DNA from 4 places in the Psychrobacillus sp. FSL H8-0510 genome. Region 4 is predicted to be linked to each of the others. Evidence: riboswitches for the same ligand, from Rfam matches in the RefSeq annotation. Region 4 holds a riboswitch; each other region holds the start of a gene.
The links. A riboswitch is a leader RNA that binds a small molecule or an ion and turns the genes downstream of it on or off. The one in region 4 is predicted to bind cobalamin.

Region 1 (3,156 bases), 200 kb from region 4:
TTATTAGATCCTAAAAATGGTCCTTTAATTGCTGTTCGGTTAAATATTGTGACTAGGAAAACACTTGGTGGATTGCAAACTGATCTCGACGGCCGGGTACTAAATAATAAAGGACTTGCCGTCCCTGGGCTTTATGCAGCCGGTGAAGTAACTGGCTTTGGTGGAGGAGGAGTTCATGGGTATCGCTCTTTAGAAGGGACATTTTTAGGTGGTTGTATCTTTACAGGAAGAGAAGCAGGAAGGGCCTTGGTTCGTAGCCTAAATCAAACTTAACTCGATTACTGAAGTTTCCTAATCTGAAATAGTTACGGACGACATGCGTTGTATATCCATGTCGTCTTTAACCAATTTACCGTAAGTATTTGTATATTTCTTCTCCAATTTGAGCAAGAATTCGTTTCGAAAGTAAATCATCTTCATCCTTTGATAAAACCGTTGCAATTAACTTTCGATTCCCTACATAAAAGATTCCAGCGTCGTGACGTGTTCCAGGAATCCATCCAGTCTTATTGGCTAACTCCCATGGCGTCATCCCATAATCAAAATTAGAGTATGGAGACGGTAACCTTTCAGGTAAACAATCACGTACCTGTTGTTTCTTCATCACTTCTACCATTTGACGGCTTGCTTTACCACTCACTAAATCTCCCATAGCCATCTTATGTAAAAGTATAGCTATATCCGCTGCTGCTATCCGATTAGCACCTTTGGGATTAGACTTACTCAACATGAGCTTGTTATAAAAAGTACTATATACCATTCCTGCTTCCTTCATAGAATTTTGGATATCGTCAACTCCTACAAGGTCGATTAGTAGATTAGTTGCCGTATTATCACTTTGAATAATCATCAGCATTATGATGTCTTGAAGGGGAAGAGATAATCCTGGAGTAAAATGTTGCAATACACCAGAACCTCCCACATACTCTTTTTCATTGAGGATGATTAAGTCCATTAAAGAAAAGTCTCCTCGATCCACTGCTCTATAAACTGAGGCCATGATTGGTACCTTAATGACACTTGCCGCATAAAAAAGCTCCTGTTCATTATGTTCCCATTTCTCCCCTGAATTTAAGTCCTCTAAGACGATTCCCCAAGTGCCTTTTGACTGTTCTACGAGTTTTTGTACCTCGCTCACAAGCTCTTCCAAAATTCTTCCCCCCTATAGAAAATCTATTTATTTTATTATAGACTAACACTTGTTTGAATATTACATTAATTATAAACTATAAAAAGCAAATAGATTTATAGATTTACAATAAAGCTCGGTTTTAACTTTCTATCAACTGAATATTAAATTTTTTATGTTATAGTAAAAGAACAATTGAATAATGTGTAGACTTAGGTGTTCGTTTACGAAAGTAAATGAACTTAAAAGGGAAGTCGGTGAAAAACCGACGCTGTCCCGCAACTGTAAATGGGAGCAATTCTACTATATCCACTGTATGTCATTATGGGAAGGATAGAAAAGCGATGACCATGAGCCAGGAGACCTGCCTATTTCAAGTACACACCAAAAACCTACGCGGATAGGGGGTGTTAAGTGCAGCTATGAACAAGCAAATGCTTGAAATTGCTGTCGTACGAAAAAGCGCAATGAAAACACTGGAGATATTGACTCTTTTCAGTGTGTATTTTGTTACGTTTCAAACGTCTCGACAACAACCAATCATATCCAACTAGCATCTTCTTTTAAAAGAGGATGCTTTTTTATGTTGAAGAAAGGAATGTTGAAATGACTATCGGCACGAAAGAAGATTATATAAATAGATTTAAAAATGTATTAATGACTAATAATATTGGAAGCTCATCCATTTCACTGGATTTGATATTTGAAGCCTTTGGAAAAGAAATTGATACTATCTCAGAAATACACGAACAAGACAAAACTAAATATGTACTCAATTTACAAAAAGCATATAAACAAATTAAAGGTGAGATTTCAGGAATGAAAGAAGATTAAATAAAAAAAGCGAACCGATTTTAATCGGTTCACTTTTTTATAGGTCTTGATAGTCTCTTTGAAATTTACCGCCGTCTTTTACTTCAGAATGATAAAGAGCTTTTAAAGCAAAGCTTTTCTCTAAATCATGCTCCTTCATAACCTCTTTTAAACGTTTGCTTAACTCTGGGCTATATTTCACTAGTTCTTCCATTTTCGATTTCGAATATTGCATGAATTGTACCTTCTTTCTACGTTGTTAGTCTATCTAGTATAGCACTGATACAGGTGTTTTCGCCCTAATTTGCTATAATTAAGTTCAGAGGTGAGTACATGCACAAAACTATTGGAATTCTTGCACATGTAGATGCTGGAAAAACTACTTTTTCAGAGCAACTGCTTTACCATACAAATACCATTAGACATAGAGGACGAGTGGACCATCAAGACTCGTTTCTTGATAGTCATACTATAGAGAAAAATAGAGGAATTACTATATTTGCCGATCAAGGAATCTTTACCTACAACAATTCTACCTACTATATTATCGATACTCCGGGACACGTCGATTTTTCTCCAGAAATGGAACGTGCTATCCAAGTGATGGACTATGCCATCATTATTATTAGTGCTGTAGACGGCATTGAAGGACATACGGAAACTGTTTGGCAATTACTGCGAAAACACCATGTCCCTACCTTTTTCTTTATCAATAAAACCGATTATGAAGGCACGGATCCAACAAGCGTTCTTGCTGAAATTCGCTCCACCTTATCAGAAAATGTGTGTGATATAACGACATCTTTTGACGAAGAACTAATTGAATTTCTTGCAGAGCGAGATGAAGTTCTCTTAGAAACTTATATGGACAGTGGATTCGATAAAGACTTATGGACACAAACGCTTAAACAAATGGTGAAAGAAAACAAAATCTTTCCTTGTGCTAGTGGTTCAGCATTGAAAGATATAGGTATTGTCGAATTTCTAGAAAAACTAGATTCGTTAACCACTACTTCCTATAAATCAGACGATGTATTTGCAGCACAGGTGTATAAGATAAGACATGATGAAAGTGGGAATCGTGTTACCTATTTGAAGTTAGTGAATGGGACATTGAAAGTACGCGACAGTGTAACTTACAATGAACAAACTGAAAAAATAACGCAAATCCGCCAATATAGCGGCAATAAATTTAAAACTACAGATCAGGCTAT
Region 2 (3,156 bases), 3.3 Mb from region 4:
TATCCCACTTTCCCCTACAATATCCCGTAATTCATTCCACTCTTTACTATCGTATTGACGATTGTCAAAATAAACTCCTGTTTGCCAATCTGACCCTTCAAATAATGGATATGCCCCTTTTTCCTTCGCAAGCTCCGCAGAAGCTTTAATCGTTAAGTATGCAATTTTTTCATACAATGAATCCGCAAGCTCAACCGCTTCATCAGACTCCCAGCGAATACTCTTTAGTGCCAGTAAATGATGCCATCCAAATGTCCCAAGCCCAATCCCTCTGTACCTAGAATTTGTACGTTCCGCCTGAGGAACTGGAATCATATTTAGATCAATCACATTGTCGAGCATCCGAACCTGAATTTTTATAAGCTTTTCTAATACATCTGCCGGAACTGCATTCCCTAAGTTTATAGACGACAGATTACATACGACAAAATCCCCTGGTTTACGACGAGTGACAATGATATCGTCTTCAATTTGAATCGACTCAAATGTAGTTGCACTTTGGTTTTGGAAAATTTCCGTACAAAGATTACTACTATAAATCATCCCTGCATGCTTGTTAGGGTTGCTGCGATTGACTTCATCGCGGTAAAACATAAACGGTACTCCTGTCTCTAGCTGAGAACGCATAATTCGCTTCATCAAGTCGATAGCGGGAACAGTTTCACGAGACAAGCGATGATCGCTAACACATTCCTCGTACTTTTGGCGGAATGATCCATCGCCACGTTTTTCATCATAAAAGTCCTCCAAAGAATAGCCTTTAAGCTGACGAACTTCATGAGGGTCAAATAAATGCCATTCCTCTCTAGCATCGACTTTCTCCATGAATAAATCGGGCAAACATACACCAGTAAAAATATCGTGCGCTCGTAGTCGTTCATCACCGTTATTTAAACGTAAATCTAAAAATGTAAATATATCTTTATGCCAAACATCTAAATACACAGCTACTGCCCCTTGGCGTTGCCCAAGCTGATCAACACTTACTGCTGTATTATTAAGTTGTTTAATCCAAGGAAGCACACCACTGGAAGCACCAACAAAACCTCTAATAGAAGATCCACGGCTACGCACTTTGCCCATATACACACCTATACCCCCGCCAAATTTGGATAGGGTTGCAACGTCCGTATTGCTATCGTAGATTCCTTGAAGGCTATCGTCTACCGTATCGATAAAGCAGCTAGAGAGCTGTCCATGAGGCTTACCTGCATTAGATAGTGTTGGTGTTGCTACTGTCATATATAGGTTGCTCATCGCCCAATAGGATTCTTTTACTTTCTCTAAACGATTTTCTTGCTCATCCTTCATCAGTGTCATTGCAATAATAAGCCAACGTTCCTGAGGCAGTTCGACTATTGTTTTATCAAAGTCCTTCGCTACATATCGATCTAATAGTGTTTTTAGACCGATATAAGTAAATAAATAATCTCTTTCCTGTACGAGGATTTCAGATAGCTGCTCTAGTTCTTGTAGTGAGTATGCTTGTTTAAGACGTTTATCGTAAATGCCTTTATCACTTAACAGTTGAACATTACTAGCAAACTTTGTGTACACTGCATCCACAGTTGTGTTTCTTCTCTCAGCTACTTGTTCATACACCTGCGCTAAATGAACTCTTGCTGCTACAAAGGTCCAGTACGTTTCTTGTTCATCTAGAAAACTTAATGCTTCTAGTGACATTGACTTCGACCAAGCAGCTATTGTACCTTCCGGGTGTTTTTGCATCCATCTTTCATGTGTTTTTATAAGAGGAGTAATTTTTTCCTCCCCAAATTCTTTTGTTAGATTATGTAGGACTTCTTGTTTCGTTGTGTTTGAGATGATTGTCATTTGAATTCCTCCTATTTTTTAAACGGTTACAGTTATGTGGCACTTCCCTCCAAACCACAAAACAAAAAAAGCGATGACACAGCCATCTTCGGCTGAGACATCGCTCAAAATTAAAAGTGTAGGATACAACAAGACATATCAATCATTCGAGATAGAGGCCTTCGCTCCCACCTCTCAACCCCCGAAGAAAGTGTTGCTTACCGATGAAAAGGCAGGTCTACTGGCTCGTGTTTCATCCTTCTGTTGTCCTTCCCACGATCACTCGCAGTGGCTATTCAACAGTCGTCCACACTTACAGTTGCGGGGACAGCTTCGGCATTTTACCGAATTCCCTTTTAAACCATAAAGGTACCTTTTCATCGTTAACATACTATATATTGTGTTTAGTTCATTTATATAATCTAACATATTGTGTTTAACTGAGCAACTCCTAATTCAAGCTGTCAATTCTCTAGGGGAACTAATACATCAAGTGATTCAGCGATTTTTAGCTAAAATCACTTGATATTATTTTTGCAAACATTACTTTTGACCACTCAATCGACCCTCACTCTTTAGGGTGAAGAAATACCAGGATTTTACCATCCTGTGCTTCATTCGAATAGAGTTCAGCTTCATTATCTGGAACTCCAATTTCCATAAGAGCATGTTTTAATCCTCCAGAACCAGAGTTGGCTCCTACTACTGCTCCGCCAATTGTTGTAATAATTGGACCTGCAGCCAACACAGCACCAAACCCTGGGATTAATATAGTGGATAACCCTGCTATCACCCCTGCTATTCCAATTGCTCCTCCAGTTACAGCTCCAACAATTGCTCCATCCTTTGTGGAGGGTTTTAATTCCTGTGCGATTTCAGATGTTTCATTTATATTTTTAGCAATAACTGAAATTTCTTCGGTTGTATAGCCCTTCGCTTTTAAATCTTCCACAACTTCAGCTGCTTGTTGTTCATTTTCGTATACGCCAACAATATGATTCTTCATTAAAAATTACCTCCTGATTGCTTTTCCTATGTATTCTTTACCCGATCTTTAGTTCTTCTAGACACCTTAAAGCTTCAATCCCTATATAATTTAAGTGAACACGTTCACAATCTTTTATTTCAAAATAAATAACCAGTAGTAGGGACAATCATTATCCAATATTCATCCTTTTTCCTTAACAAATTCTTTCTTTTAAAGAGAGACGTGCTTTTCTTATTTCACTAAGTAGTCCATACCAAATCCACTCAAAAAAAGCACTGCCAGAGGCAATGCTTTTTCCCTATAGTTTTAGTCCTACTCCACGAACTACTTAACAAAATTCGCCAACTTATTTAAAG
Region 3 (3,156 bases), 2.9 Mb from region 4:
TCTATGTCAGATGAAGAACGCTACAAAGCATTCCGTGCACATGGGTTAAAAGTAGAGCTTGCAAAACTACAAAAAGACTTAGCTGATTTCCGTGTTGGTTTTGATAACTGGTTCTCGGAAACTTCTTTATATGAGAACGGCAAAATTGAAGTGGCTTTAGATAAGTTACGTGCAAATGGTCATATTTTTGAAGAAGAAGGAGCTACATGGTTCCGTTCGACGACATTTGGAGATGATAAGGATCGCGTGCTTATTAAAGGTGATGGTTCTTTCACTTATTTATTACCAGATATTGCGTACCATGAAGATAAGTTAGTTCGTGGATTCGATCAACTGATTAATATTTGGGGAGCAGACCACCATGGCTATATTCCACGTATGAAAGCAGCCATTGAAGCACTTGGATATGAGCGTGAAAAACTAGAAGTATCGATTATTCAAATGGTCCAATTATATAAAGACGGCGAAAAAATGAAAATGAGTAAACGTACAGGTAAAGCTGTTACCATGCGTGAACTTGTAGAAGAAGTAGGACTGGATGCAGTACGTTATTTCTTCGGTATGCGTTCAGGTGACTCACATATGGATTTCGATTTAGACTTAGCTGTTTCTCAATCCAATGAAAACCCAGTATTCTACGCTCAATATGCACACGCACGTATTTGTTCGATTTTACGTTCAGCAGAAACGCAAGGAATGAAAGTATCGACTGATTCACTTGAATTATTGCAAAGTGAAAAAGAATTAGACTTACTTAAAAAAATTGGTGACTTCCCACAGATAGTTGCAGATGCTGCAAAACTTCGTGCTCCTCACCGTATTGCAATCTATATCCAAGAACTAGCAACGACTTTCCATAGCTTCTATAACGCAGACAAAGTATTAAATGCGGATAATCTTCCTCAAACAGAAGCTCGTCTGGCACTAGTAACTGCTGCGCGAGAAACAATTGCAAATGCCTTACGTTTACTAGGTGTATCTGCTCCAGAACAAATGTAATACAAACTGCAAACCCTCGACTTCGGTCGAGGGTTTTTTAAAATACAGATAGATATTATGATGGAAGTAATTCCCGGTACGAGGGTAAATGCCCCGCCAGAGTAAGTAAACACAGTTTCATCCGCGAGTATTTCAAACGGGAGCGCAAGTAATAGGGCTTCCAAAGCGGGTAACCACCAATCATTCGCGAGTAATCCAATAGACGAGAGTAATATCACCAACCTGGAGAAAGATGTACATTATCTCAAAGGTCAGGCAACGCTTCACTCAAAACGAAGTCGACAGTTGTATAAAATAAGGTATAATGAAGGCAAAGCAATATGAATAATTTAATGCATAGAGGTGCTCTCGCAATGGATTGCTGGAGTTAAAAGGGAAGCTGGTTAAAGTCCAGCACGGTCCCGCCACTGTAAGTGATAGAACATATCACGAGTCAGAAAACCTGCCTATATGCTTTGCACCCGTTACCTACGAGGATAGGTTTGGTGTAGATCTGGCTCGTTGTGACTTCGCGCAGGTTTATACCTATCTATCTCTCATCATAGGATGGGAGATTTTTTATTGTCTAAATTAGGAGGAATGTAAAATGAAAAAACGATGGTTAATCGCTGTAATGGCGGTACTTTTATTAGTTGGATGCGCACAGGAAGAAACGAAAAAGGTAGAAAGTACTGAGACGGAGCAGTCGGCCAGTGAAAATATAGGATTCCCAATGACATTGACGGATGCCGTTGGAGAAGAAGTTACGTTAGAGGCAGCTCCGGAGAAAATCATCTCCATGATTCCTAGTAATACAGAGATCTTATTTGCACTTGGGTTGAATGAGGAAATTATAGGGGTAAACGATTTTGAAAGCTATCCAGAAGAGGCATTAGAGAAAGAAAAAATCGGTGGCATGGAGTTCAATGTGGAAAAAATCCTTTCGTTAGATCCGGACATTGTGTTTGCGCATGAATCGATTGTAGGAATGGCGGAAGCTGGACTGCAACAACTACGTGATTCGAATATTTTGGTGTATGTGGTGAGTGACGCTAAGGATTTTGATGAAACATATACAACTATTGAAGAAATGGGTCAAGCTACTGGGAAACTTAAAGAAGCCCAAAAAATTGTAGAAGACATGAAAGTAAAAGTAGAAGATATCCAACAAAAAGTACAAAAAGTAGAATCGAAGAAAACTGTATTTGTTGAAACTTCGGATGTTCCAGAAATTTATACAACAGGGAATGGAACGTTCATGCAAGAGATATTAAATATGTTGAATGCTACAAATATTATGGAGGATCAAGAAGGTTGGGTAAAAATTGATCCCGAAGAAATTGTAAGTCGTAACCCAGATGTAATGCTTATCACATACGATTACGTAGAAGGTATTGTAGAACAAGTGAAACAACGTGATGGATTTGATACAGTTACTGCTATTCAAAATGATGCAGTGATACAAGTAAATGAAGACACGACGAGCAGACAAGGTCCACGTTTAGTGGAAGGATTAGAAGAAATTGCGAAAGCAATCTATCCGGAGGCTTTTAGTGAGTAAATCAATGATCGGTTACATCATGTCCATTTTTGTGCTTTTGTTAGCAATTTGGCTTGGTGTATCGGTCGGTTCTGTGAAGGTGCCGATCCAAACGTTATGGGATACGGGGGCCGATGCGATAGCGACCAATATCGTTTGGAAGATTCGTATGCCGCGAGTGGTACTAGCTGGTTTAGTAGGTGCATCTTTGGCGATTGCTGGTGCTGCATTTCAAAGTTTGCTTAAAAACCCGCTTGCTGACCCCTATACATTAGGAGTCTCGTCCGGTGCCTCGGTCGGTGCTGTGGCTACGCTCTTTTTCGGGATTTCCATACCGTTTTTAGGGATATTTACATTACCTGTCTTTAGTATGGTTGGTGCGTTAGTGACAATGCTATTAGTTATTTCATTCGCCAAGCTAGTAGATCGTGGGATGAAAATGGAGACGATTATTTTAACAGGAATTATTTTTAGTTCCTTTTTGGGATCTGTAATTTCGTTAATGATTGCTTTAACTGGTGAAGAGTTGCGTCAAATTATTGGATGGTTGCTCGGTAGTGTGTCGATGCGAGGCTGGAGCTTTGTGCAGATGGCCTTACCTTTTGTTATTATCGGAACGTTTTTATTGTGGATAAACA
Region 4 (3,156 bases):
GTATGTTAAAGAAAATCAAAAAATGGACAAACGTATTATGCTTTGCCGAGTGGGACACGAGAGTTCAGACTAATGAGCAGCTTCCACACTTCTTGTCAGTACTCATCCAAGCTCAATATGAGTGCTTTGTAGAAAACAGTTTAGTTAATGTTCGAACGTTATTTACACCTAAGGACATTCAACAAATTGCGGAAAAAGCTGGTTTCGAAATTACAACGGAAAAAATTATCGACTCTACTCATCTTCAAGATGGCAAATGGGAAATAGAATATACATTAACAGATTATAAAGAATTAATAGAAGCTGCCGACCATTTACCTATCAAATATAAAGCTTTAATACAATCAGAAATGCATCTATTAGAGGAAGCAAGAAGTCAAAACAAATACACATTCACAGCAAGAATAGGAGAATAAAATGAAAGAGTTAACAGAAGAGATAAAGAGATTCCGGGACGATCGAGGTTGGGGAGGAAACCACGATGCTCGTAGTCTTGCTATTTCAGTATCATTAGAAGCAAGTGAGTTATTAGAGCATTTCCAATGGGTTACTGCAGAGGATGCGATAAAAAAAGACAAGCAGGCAATTGCTGACGAAGCGGCAGATGTATTTATTTATCTTTTGCAATTTGCTGATGTGCTCGGAATTGATTTAATAGAGGCTGCACAGCAAAAAATGAAGAAAAATGCTTTGAAATATCCATTACCTGAAGACAACACTGTACTTATAAGTGAAAAAAGTTGACTCGTTATCAGTCAACTTTTTTTTGTTGAAACCATTGAAAAAATGACATTAATAATAGCGCAGTAATAGCCCCAGTTGTATCCAACAAGACATCTTGAAGAGAAGCTGTACGACCACTTGTAAACGATTGTCGAAATTCATCGGCAACAGCAAGAAGCATAGTGATCACAACTGTTGTAATTTTACGATACTTAAATGGAGGTAACGCAATATAAATGGCTAAAGCAATGATTCCAAAATAAACAAAATGGGTACCTTTTCTTATCAAAAATTCTACAAAAGCATAGTAGCCACGCTCTTCCACAGAAACGAGAATGCCCCAGTATGGAACTTGAAAAATACGAAGAAAAGATTCTAATGGTTTGTTAGGAAGCCATGCTTTTAAGACATCCTGCATAGATTGCTGTTCAGCTGGCTGCCCTGATGCCAAAAATACAATAACAAGTAATATTAAAAACGGGATAAGTTTTTTCATATACTGACATTAGCACAAAAGCGGTGAATTTACATGCGTGAAAATTATTGTGCATGCTAGGGAGATGGCTATGGTAAACTAATTGTAAGTGAATAATTTTCGCAGGGAAAAGGTGCTAACTTGTTAGCTTAATTTGGGAATTCGGTTAAAATCCGAAGCTGTTTCCGCAACTGTAAATGCTGATGAAATAAGAAAAATACCACTGTTGACTAGTCAATGGGAAGGTTCTTAGAGTAAATTGATGCATAAGCCAGGAGACCAGCCTTTTCTTGAACGTATAGATACTCTTCGGAAGTTAAGGGATTGTACGGCACGTTTCTATTTTTCTGTTTTTTTATCGTTAAATAGGTATCACGCCGCCCTTGTTTGGGTGGCGTTTTTTTTGTGCTGTTAACTAAAAAAGTACTATATGCTTGAAAATTCACCAATAAAAGGAAAGGAGGAGAAGTAATGAAAAAAGATATTCGCTATATTTGCTATCCGTTTATGCGTGAAACACCTTCTGCTGTAGATTTTGAAATCCGTACAGATTCGTTGACTACTCGTATTGGACTAGCAGCTTCTTTAACAAAGGATATACCAAAGATTTACGAGGATTTGATGTATTTGGCACCAATGGCTTACCATTTAAACGGGTCTGTTCGAGGGAAGATAGCCATTACAGAAGACGATTTACAAGTTCTAAGTGATATGTACGATTTCTATGTAGAGGAAGTAAAAGGTAGAGTAAATATATTTGTACTACCACAGGGTACGACTGCAGCTTGTGAATTACATGTTTGTAGAAGTGAAGCAAAAAAGTCAGTTAGAGCTCTTCATAAAGTTTCGTTAGAAAGAGAAATTCCTGAGATTTTGTTTGACTATGCACAGTTATTAGCAAATGTGTTGTTTGCGATGGCAGTTTATGTGAACAAACATCATGGAGTGGAAGAAATTCAATTTGTCAGTAAATCATATCCAATGAGAAAAAAGAAACAACTGGAGGAATAATACTATGAAGAAAAATTATTTATTTAATTGGTTGTCGGTGCTGCTATTTTCATTCTTGCTTGTAGGGTGTTCTGCGGAAGAGAAGACAACTGTGGAAAAACAAGAGGAAGTAGTAGAAGAAGTAAAAGAATACACAGTAACTGATGATGTAGGAAATGAAATTACATTCGAAGAAGTACCCGAAACGATTGTTTCTCTTCAACCGAGCAATACAGAGATTCTTTTTGCTTTAGGTGTAGGCGATAAAATTGTAGGAGCAACAGATTATGATACATATCCTGCAGAAGCACTCGAAATAGAGCGAGTATCTGATTCAGTTGCATTTAATGCGGAAAGAATTACAGAATTGAACCCAGATGTAGTAATAGCGTATACAATTGGCCAAGAAGAAGCATTGCAACTTCTGGAAGATACCGGATTAAAAGTCTTTGTAATTGAGTCTGCAACTTCTTTTGAAGATGTATACGGAGATATCGAGCAATTGGCTACTGTAATGGGCATTGAAGAAAAAGGGCAAGAAGTTATTTCTTCTATTCAGGATACTATTCAAGGAGTTCAAGAAAGAGTAAAATCTGCTACTCCATTAAAAAAGGTATATTATGAAATTAGCCCATCTCCAGATATTTATACAACTGGTAGTAAAACATTCCAACAAGAAATTTTAGCAGCAGCATCGGTCGACAATGTATTTAGCGATCAAGAAGGTTGGATCAGTGTGTCAGAGGAAGATGTTACGGTCAAAAACCCAGAAATTATTTTAACAACTGCAAATTATTTAGATGATGCACCTGGAGAGATTAAATCTCGTGCAGGGTGGGACAAAATACAAGCCGTACAAAACGATTCAGTCTTTTTAGTAGATGGTGACGTTATTTCTCGACCAGGGCCTCGTATTGGTGAAGCAGTGGAATTGATTGCTAAAACAGTGTATCCAGAATTATTTCAAT

Region 1: another riboswitch for cobalamin. It lies ahead of MHI40_RS18985 (hypothetical protein); the one in region 4 lies ahead of MHI40_RS17865 (hypothetical protein).
Region 2: another riboswitch for cobalamin. It lies ahead of MHI40_RS01110 (ribonucleoside-diphosphate reductase subunit alpha); the one in region 4 lies ahead of MHI40_RS17865 (hypothetical protein).
Region 3: another riboswitch for cobalamin. It lies ahead of MHI40_RS02975 (ABC transporter substrate-binding protein); the one in region 4 lies ahead of MHI40_RS17865 (hypothetical protein).

Annotation. Positions count from the first base shown of each region.
Region 1 is NZ_JBBOYZ010000001.1:3,720,140-3,723,295, forward strand. Features, by position in the region: gene MHI40_RS18975 (FAD-binding dehydrogenase) at 1-273, shown strand, start outside; gene MHI40_RS18980 (serine hydrolase) at 350-1,150, opposite strand; cobalamin riboswitch at 1,327-1,515, shown strand; gene MHI40_RS18985 (hypothetical protein) at 1,736-1,963, shown strand; gene MHI40_RS18990 (hypothetical protein) at 2,001-2,177, opposite strand; gene MHI40_RS18995 (translation factor GTPase family protein) at 2,276-3,156, shown strand, end outside.
Region 2 is NZ_JBBOYZ010000001.1:213,675-216,830, reverse strand. Features, by position in the region: gene MHI40_RS01110 (ribonucleoside-diphosphate reductase subunit alpha) at 1-1,833, opposite strand, end outside; cobalamin riboswitch at 2,027-2,204, opposite strand; gene MHI40_RS01105 (general stress protein) at 2,381-2,818, opposite strand; gene MHI40_RS01100 (undecaprenyl-diphosphate phosphatase) at 3,151-3,156, opposite strand, start outside.
Region 3 is NZ_JBBOYZ010000001.1:595,156-598,311, forward strand. Features, by position in the region: gene argS (arginine--tRNA ligase) at 1-999, shown strand, start outside; cobalamin riboswitch at 1,323-1,463, shown strand; gene MHI40_RS02975 (ABC transporter substrate-binding protein) at 1,586-2,539, shown strand; gene MHI40_RS02980 (FecCD family ABC transporter permease) at 2,544-3,156, shown strand, end outside.
Region 4 is NZ_JBBOYZ010000001.1:3,519,869-3,523,024, reverse strand. Features, by position in the region: gene MHI40_RS17885 (methyltransferase domain-containing protein) at 1-73, shown strand, start outside; gene MHI40_RS17880 (hypothetical protein) at 93-416, shown strand; gene MHI40_RS17875 (nucleotide pyrophosphohydrolase) at 418-744, shown strand; gene MHI40_RS17870 (VanZ family protein) at 752-1,219, opposite strand; cobalamin riboswitch at 1,313-1,500, shown strand; gene MHI40_RS17865 (hypothetical protein) at 1,670-2,209, shown strand; gene MHI40_RS17860 (ABC transporter substrate-binding protein) at 2,214-3,156, shown strand, end outside.